DNA from 2 places in the Kocuria sp. PD6 genome. Region 2 is predicted to be linked to the other one. Evidence: predicted binding sites of a transcription regulator. Region 2 holds the regulator's gene; the other holds the start of a gene.
The links. Region 2 encodes HspR, which represses chaperone genes until heat shock. Its sites were predicted from a motif close to AAGTTGAGTCNNNNNGACTCAACTT; they were not measured.
Positions count from the first base shown of each region.

Region 1: Q9R22_RS08265 (Hsp20/alpha crystallin family protein) is a predicted target of HspR. The motif match lies at 1,499-1,523, and genes of this name have one in related genera.

Region 1 is NZ_JAUZUS010000007.1:73,317-77,524, reverse strand. It holds gene Q9R22_RS08280 (1-phosphofructokinase family hexose kinase) at 1-393, opposite strand, end outside; gene Q9R22_RS08275 (GNAT family N-acetyltransferase) at 455-934, shown strand; gene Q9R22_RS08270 (ChaB family protein) at 998-1,417, opposite strand; gene Q9R22_RS08265 (Hsp20/alpha crystallin family protein) at 1,677-2,171, shown strand; gene Q9R22_RS08260 (MMPL family transporter) at 2,321-4,208, opposite strand, start outside.
Region 2 is NZ_JAUZUS010000005.1:193,909-198,116, forward strand. It holds gene Q9R22_RS06560 (nucleotide exchange factor GrpE) at 1-359, shown strand, start outside; gene Q9R22_RS06565 (DnaJ C-terminal domain-containing protein) at 442-1,482, shown strand; gene Q9R22_RS06570 (heat shock protein transcriptional repressor HspR) at 1,484-2,038, shown strand; gene catC (muconolactone Delta-isomerase) at 2,121-2,432, opposite strand; gene Q9R22_RS06580 (BCCT family transporter) at 2,439-4,208, opposite strand, start outside.

The DNA.
Region 1 (4,208 bases), on a different contig from region 2:
CGTGCCGTAGAGATCGTCCAGTTCATGGCGGGAGAGCTCCGGGGGCGGCATGTGGGCCACGGTCTCCCGGTCCTCACCGCGCAGGTCGTAGACGTATCCGCCGTTGCCGTACCCGTAGCGCACAGCATTGACCTGCATGCCCAGCCCGTCCAGCATGGTGCGGATCAGCGAGCCCAGTTCTCCGCCGAACGGCCCGCTCACGGACACGTCCGCCCCCAGCGACCCGGCCATCCGGGCCACCCACAGCCCCTGCCCGCCGGGGTGCATGTGCACGTCCGACTCGTGGGAACTACGGTTGCGATGCGCAGCGGGTTCCGTGATTTCCGTGATCAGCAGCGGAGTGGGAACCAGGATGGAGATACGCGGCTTGGGGCCGGGGCGGGTCTCGGTCACGAACGAAAGCTACATGACACGGGCGCTGGTGAACAGCACACCAAGGTGTCACCATGGTGGGATGAACGTCACCGCACCGGTTCGTATCGTGGAGGGTCAGGCCGCCAGTGAGCACACGCTGCGCGCCCTGAGCGCGTACTTCAGCGAGTTGAACAACCGGATCGACGGCGGTTTCGATCCCGAACTCACCGAGGTCACCGGCCCGGAGGACGTCACTCCGCCGCACGGGGATTTCTTCCTCATGACGGATTTGGTCACGGGCTCGGTCATCGCGTGCGGCGCGGTGCGCAAACTCGACGACGACCGCGTGGAACTGCGCCGGATCTGGGTCACCCCGGAACACCGCGGACAGGGCCACGCGCGCACCCTGGTGCGGGCACTCGAGAACAAGGTGCGCGCTTTCGGCGCCACCACGGCCGTGGTCTCCCTCAACGAGGAGATGACCGAGGGGATCGCGATGTTCCGCAAGCGCGGCTACGAGCCCGTGGATTCCTTCCACGACGCCACCACGGCCTCGGTCTTCCTGGCCCGCCAGTTGTAGCCCCACCGATCGCAGGCCAGCAGTCATAAACCCGCAGGGTATGAACCCGCCGAGCTGTGAACCTCAGTCGCGGGCCTCGCGCGTCTTCTTCTGATTGGCCTTGTCGATCGCCTCGACCAATTCGTCCTTGGTCATGTCCGAGCGTCCCGTGATGTCCAGTTCCTGGGCGAGTTCGTACAGGTGCTCCTTGCTGGCGTTAGCGTCCACCCCGCCGGCGGTGTCCTCCGAGTTCAGGCCGCCCTTCTCGGCGCTGTCGTCCGAGGGCCCGTTGTGCTCCTTGGGCTCCCAGTGGTCCCCGACCTTCTCGTGGGTGTGCTTGACGGCCGACCACGCGGTGCGCGCCGCCCGGGCGTCGTCGTGGTATTCCTCCTGCGCCGAGTCGTAGGTCTGCGCGAACGTGTCCTGTGCCTTCTCGTCCGAGCGTTGCAGCGTGGACGGGATCTCGTCCTGACGCGCGTGGCCGTTCTTCTTCGCCTTGGGCACGGGGGCCTCCTCAGAGCGTTCGGGTGTCACTGGTGGCTCGATCCTACGCGCCGCCGACGCCGCTGCGACAGGCCCGCCCGCTGCTTGAGTCAGTGCCACTCAGCTTTCGTGCGTCAATGACTAGCACTTCCGCCGACAGCCTGCTACATTAGACGTTGTTGAGTCACAGAGACTCAAGAAACGTGATGGCTCCACGCGGGTAATCGACCGGTTCGCGGGGCACAGCACGTGGGTGCCGCAGAGTGAAGGAGTAATCGTCATGGCTACATTCGACCCGTTCTCCGAGGTCCAGAACTTCGCCAACCAGGTCCTCTCCGGCCGCAACGGCCTGGAGCAGATGCCCATGGACCTCTACCGTCAGGGCGCCAACTACTACCTTGCCGCGGACCTGCCGGGCATCGATCCCACGAGCGTGGACGTGGACGTGGACGGTCAGCTGCTGACCATCCGTGCGCAGCGTCGTCTGCCCTCCGCGGAGAAGGACACCAAGTGGATCGTGCGCGAGCGCCGCAGCCACTCGTTCGTCCGCCAGCTCAACCTGGGCCAGGGCATCGACACGGAGAACATCACCGCCGCGTACGACAACGGCGTGCTGACCGTGACCATCCCCGTGTCCCCCAAGTCCCAGCCGCGCAAGATCCAGGTGGCCACCGGCCAGGAACACCACGACAACGTGGTCCTGGAGCACGGCAAGGGCTCGGACGAGGACCGCTCGCAGAACGTGCAGAAGGAATCCGAGGGGTCGCAGGACTGAACAGGGCCGATCAGGACCGGCCCTTCACCGGCGCTGACCGGCGAATCCACCCGGTCGGAACAAGCCTGCTCAATCGGGGGCTCACCGCCCCATGACATGGCTGTGCCCCGCAGGTCACCCTGCGGGGCACACTCATGTTCACCGCGGGGTCAGCGGTTCATCCACCGCACCACGTGGTCGAGGTCCTCGGACGCGCGGGAGGACCAGACCATGAGCGCGTACACGTGCGGTCCGCCCTCGCAGACCACCGCGGTGGTGTCGACGTTTGCTCGCACCAGCTCGGCCACGAACTCCATGGTGTCCGGGTAGAGCATGTCCCGGTCACCCTGCAGCACGAACGTGCGGGGCAGTCCGCGCACGTCGCCGAAGGCGGGGCTCACCATGGGGTCGGTGACGTCCCGTGTGCCGGCCCACCAACGAGCGGCGGCCCGAGCGCCGTCGGTACCGAGCATGTGGTCCGCGTCCCGGTACGCCTCGATCTGGGGGTTCGTCACCGTGGTGTCCACCCACGGGGCCATGAGGATCAGACCCGCCACGCCGAGATCGTCCGCGTCCCGCAGTCGCATGGCCTGGGCCAACGCCAGACCACCGCCGGCGGAGTCACCCGATAGGAAGACCCGTGGGCCGAACGAACGGGCCAGGTCCCACACGCCGTCGGCGAGTTCGAGCGCCTCGTCCACCGTGTGATCGGGGGCGAGCCCGTAGCCCGGCACCACCACGGTGACCCCGGTGCGCTGCATCAGGGCGTCGATCCAGCGCCAGTGCACCGTGGTCATGGGGTTCACGTACGCGCCGCCGTGCCAGTGCACGACCACCGGGGCGTCCGCCCGGGTGATGGCTGCCTTGGGCCGCGCGACGATGACCGGGTACCCGGCCACCATGACCTTCTCGAAGCTCGCGCGCTTGTGCATCGCCTTGTGCGGTGCCGCTTCCTCGCCGCGCACGGCCAGGGACTCGAGCAGCTTCTCCTCGGAATCCAGCACATCCGGGAGCACCCGCAACGCCTGGTTCGTGGCGCGCAGCACCGGGTCCGCGGCGCGCACGATCACGTCCGCGGCCGGCTTGGCGGCCCGATCCTCGGCGATGCACGTGCTCGTGGAAGCCGCCGCGTGCCGACCGCGACGCCGCTGGGTCCCCGCGGTCCCGGGCGTTGCGGTGTCTTCGCGGGAGCCCCCATTCTCGGCAGCGCCCGCGAGCTCACCGCGGCGCTGGGCGTCATCAGCCACGGCACCGAGAGGGGCCCCGGTGGCATGGTGCTGCGCGGCCGAGCGACGCTCGGATCCCCGGTGGTAGGTGGCACGGTGATCGGCCGCGGTGCGGTGGTTCCCGGCATGACCGTGGGTCCGCTCGCCGACCCCGGCACGGTGACCGTGCGACGCCGTCCGACCGGAAACACCGGCCGCACCGGCCGCACCCGCGGTGGCCACGGCGGCGGTCGCGGCGTGCTGCCCGTGACCGGACTTTCCCCGGCGCTTCCCGGACACCGCGCGATGGCGACCGGTGACGGGGGCGGACCCGGCGGCGTCGCCCGCGGAGACCGTGCCGGACTGCCCGGCACCCTGCACGGCGAGGGACTCACCTTCGACGTCCACGTGCGGGAGGATCTTGTCCAGCCAGCGCGGGAGCCACCAGGCCTTCTCGCCCAGCAAACGCATGACCGAGGGGATCAGGAGCATGCGCACCACGAACGCGTCCAGGAGAACGCCGATCGCGAGTGCGAAGCCGATGGGCCGGGTCATGGCCATGTCCGCGAAGATGAAGCCCGCGAACACGGAGATCATGATGATCGCCGCGGCGGTGACCACGGAGCGGCCCGCCTTGAAGCCGTAAACCACGGCCTGGCGCGCGGGGTGCCCGTGGGCGTAGGCCTCGCGCATCCCGGAGACCAGGAACAACTGGTAGTCCATGGCCAGGCCGAACAGGATGCCGATCATCAGCGTGGGCAGGAAGCTGAGGATGGGCCCGGGATCGTGCACGCCGAACACGGCGCCACCCCAACCCCACTGGTACACGGCCACCACGGCACCGAAGGCCGCG
Region 2 (4,208 bases):
ACTTCAAGAACCGCACCGCGCGGGAGAAGGATCAGCTGCGGGACTTCGTCTCCGGCGAGATGATCACCGCGCTGCTGCCGGTCCTGGACGACATCGACGCCGCTCGCAAGGCCGGGGACCTCGAGGACGGCCCGTTCGCCGCGATCGCGACCAAGCTCGAGGACGCCCTGGGCAAGAAGGGCCTCACCCGGATCGGGGAGGTGGGGGAGGTCTTCGACCCCACCGTGCACGAGGCCGTGCTGCAGCAACCCACCGACGAGGTGGAACAGGACCACGTGTCCATGGTGCTGCGCTCGGGCTTCCGGGTGGGCGCTCGAGTGGTCCGGGCGGCCCAGGTGGCCGTGGCCACGAAGCCGTAACGCAAGAAATTCCTCGGGGCGGGTCCGCATGACGGGACCCGCCCCGAGTCACACAGGGAAGTACCAGGAGGAAGGAGGCGTCATGGCCAGTCAGGACTGGATCGACAAAGATTTCTACACTGTCCTGGGCGTCTCCAAGGACGCATCCCAGGCGGACATCAAGAAGGCTTACCGCAAGCTGGCCCGCAAGTACCACCCGGACCAGAACCCGGGGGATGCGGCCGCGGAGAAGAAGTTCAAGGACATCACCGAGGCCAATTCGGTGCTGTCGGACCCCGAGGAACGCAAACAGTACGATGCGATCCGGGCCATGGGTTCCGGGGCGCGGTTCACCGCCGGTGGCCCCGGTGGCGCGAGCAACGCTGGCGGCGCCGGGTTCGAGGACCTCTTCGGGGGTCTGTTCAACGGCGGCGGTGGCCGCAGGAGCTACTCCACCTCCGGGGGTGGCGGGTTCGAGGACCTGTTCGCGCAGTTCGGCGGCCAGGGCGGCAATTCGCGGTTCGGAGGGGGCTTCGGTGGCGGCCAGGGTGGATTCGGCGGGGGTCAGGGCGGATTCGGTGGCTACCAGGCACCGCCCGCCAAGGGTGAGGACATCCACACCACGACCACGATCCCGCTGCGTTCCGCGTACAACGGCACCACGGTGAAACTGCGCCGGGGCAACGGCCAGTCCACCACGGTGCGCGTGCCCAAGGGCGTCAAGGATGGGCAGCGGTTGAAGATCGCGGGCAAGGGACACTCGGGGCCCGGTGGCCACGGGGACCTGTTCGTGACCGTCAAGGTCAAGGAGCACCCGTTCTTCACCCGCGAGGGCCAGGACGTGCACGTGGACATCCCGGTGACCGCTGCGGAGGCCGGACTCGGGACCACCGTGCAGGTGCCCACGCTGGACGAGGGCCATGTGACCGTGCGGGTCCCCGCGGGGACGTCGTCCGGGCACCGGATGCGTGTCAAGGGCAAGGGCTTCACGTCCGGGTCCACCACGGGCAACATGATCGTGACGGTGCAGATCCAGTTCCCGGCAGACCTGGACGATGCCGCACGGGAAGCCCTGCAGGAGTTCGCGCGGGCCACCGAGGACTTCGACCCCCGCGCGAACCTGAGCGAGGAGGCGGCGCTCTGACATGGCCATCGACTTCACCCAGCCAGTGTTCGTGATCTCGGTGGCCGCGGAGCTCGCGGACATGCACCCCCAGACCCTGCGCCAGTACGACCGCATGGGTCTCGTGACCCCGTCCCGGGCCTCCGGGCGGGCCCGCCGGTACTCCCAGCTGGACGTGCAGAAACTGCGTCAGATCCAGGAGCTCTCCCAGGAGGGCGTGTCCCTCGAAGGGATCAAGCGCATCATCCAGCTCGAGAACCAGGTGCAGGCGCTGCAGACCCGGGTCACGGAACTGTCCGAGGAACTCGAACGGGAGCGCCGGGCGCGGCAGGAGCGGGACATGATTTTCACCGCCGGTTCCGCCGGGGATGTGGTGCGCATGGCCCGTGGCACCCGGCGCTCACCCCGCAAGGTGTCCCAGGCGCTCATGCTCTACCGCCCGGCCAAGCCCGAGGCTGCGGCCACCGGCCGGGACGCCATACTGGGCCGGGACACGGCCCCGGGCCGGGACGCGGCGTCCGCGCGGCGGGATGCAACGTCGTCGTCGACCACGAAGCTGCGCGGCTCGCAGAAGTAGACGACCCGCGAACGGCGAGATCCCCGCGGCTCCTCTCGGGAAGGGCCGCAGGGATCTCGTCATCCGGGGGTACCGCGAAGGACTACTCCTGGATCGTGTTGCCGTCGAAGAAGTCGTCCGTGGTGGCGTTGGGGTGCTTGGCCAGCGGGGTCACCTTGACGTTCATGTACGCGAACATGGGGAACCCGGACAGGACGGTCTGCAGCTCGTCGTTGTCCTCGACGTCGTAGATCGAGTAGTTGGCGTATTCGCCCACCACGCGCCAGATGCCCTTCAAGACACCCGTGCGCTGGAGTTCACCCGAGTAGGCCTTCTCGCGGTGCTGGTAATCAGCCTTGGTCTCGTCGGTCATCGATTCCGGGAAGACCACGTCCATGCGGGCCAGGAACAACATGCGGGGCTACTTTCTCTCGGGGTCCGTGGAGGGTGCGTCGGGTTCCACCCTAGGCGCTGCCGCGCGCTCGCCGGGGTGTACGACGTCGTGCGAATCGGTGAACTCGCCCGTCTCGTAGTCGTAGGCCACGGGGTTGCCGTCCTCGTCCGTGCGCCGGTACCACTCGGTGACCTCCGGGGCGCTCGAGTCGAAGTCCGCGCCCGCCGCCCACTTGCTGTCCGGGGCGCGTTCCACCGAGAACGTGAAGTCGTCCCCGTACTCGTCGATGCCGTGGCGTACGGACTTGTCCACCGCCCAGCGCGAGTACTGCTCGCGGATGACCATGGGGTCCCGGCGCAGGTCCTTGTGGAAGGCCACGGCCATGGCGAACATGATCAGGGTGAACGGCAGGGCCGTGACGGTGATCAGGTTCTGCAGACCCGTGAGCGCGTTCTGTCCGCCGATCAACAACATCACCACGGCGATCCCGGCCATGCACAGTCCCCAGAACACGGTGATCCGCCGCTTGGGGTTCGGGTTGCCCCGCTGGGACATCTGGGACGTCACCACGGAGGCGGAGTCCGCGGTGGTGATGAAGAAGATGGCCAGCATGAGCACCACGATTCCCGCCATGATGCCGGCCGCGGGCATGCCGTCCAGGACGGTGAAGAAGATCTCTTCCGGGGCTGGCAGGGTCTGCGCGGTGCCGTCCGGGGCGATCGCGTGGTCCTGCATCTGCTGGTGGATGGCGGTCCCGCCGAGCACCGTGAAGGCCATCACCACGATGGACGAGGGGATGAACAGCACCCCCAGGATGAACTGGCGGATGGTGCGGCCCCGGGAGATCTTGGCCACGAAGACCCCCACGAAGGGTGCCCAGGAGACCCACCAGGCCCAGTAGAACGTGGTCCACGAGGACAGGAACGCCTGCATCTCGGGGCCGTCCGACATGGACGCGGACAGCATGGTGGGCAGCTCGGCGAAGTACGTGACGATCACGGAGGGCACGAAGTTGAGCAGGAACGCGGTGGGTCCCAGGACGAAGAAGAACAGTGCCAGACCCACGGCGAGGACCATGTTGATGTTGGACAACCATCGGATCCCGCGGGCCACGCCCGAGACCGCCGAGGCGATGAACCCCGCGGTGAGCGCCGCGATGATGACGACCGCCGCGGCGTTGCCCGAGGGGCCCAGACCCGTGAAGATCTCCACACCGCGCCCGATCTGCAGGGCACCGATGCCCAGGGACGCCGCGGTGCCGAACAGGGTGGCCAGGATCGCCAGGATGTCGATGATCCGGCCGGCCAGGTTGTCGGTGTTGCCGTTGTGGAAGAACGGTGCGAACACGGAACTCATGAGTGGAACGCGTCCGCGCCGGTAGGACGTGTAGGCCACCGCCACGCCCACGAGACCGTAGATGGCCCACGCGTTGAGCCCCCAGTGCAGCGCGGCCTGCGCGGAGGCCTTCTTCATAGCGTCCACCGTGCCGGGGTCCGCGGAACCCGGGCGCGGGGACAGGAAGTAGGTCATGGGCTCGAAAGGGCCGAAGAAGATGATCCCGATCCCGATCCCCGCCGCGAACAGCATGGCCGCCCACGACGCCGTGGAGTACTCGGGCCGGTCCCCGTCCAGGCCCAGCGGGATCCGCCCGTAGCGGGACACCGCGATGTACAGCAGGTAGAGCAACAGCCCGATCGCCAGGACGTTGAACGCCCACCCCATGTTGAGCATCGTCCAGTTCAGCGCCGCACCGGACACGGCCGTGAGTGACGCGGTGTCCACGACACCCCACCCGAT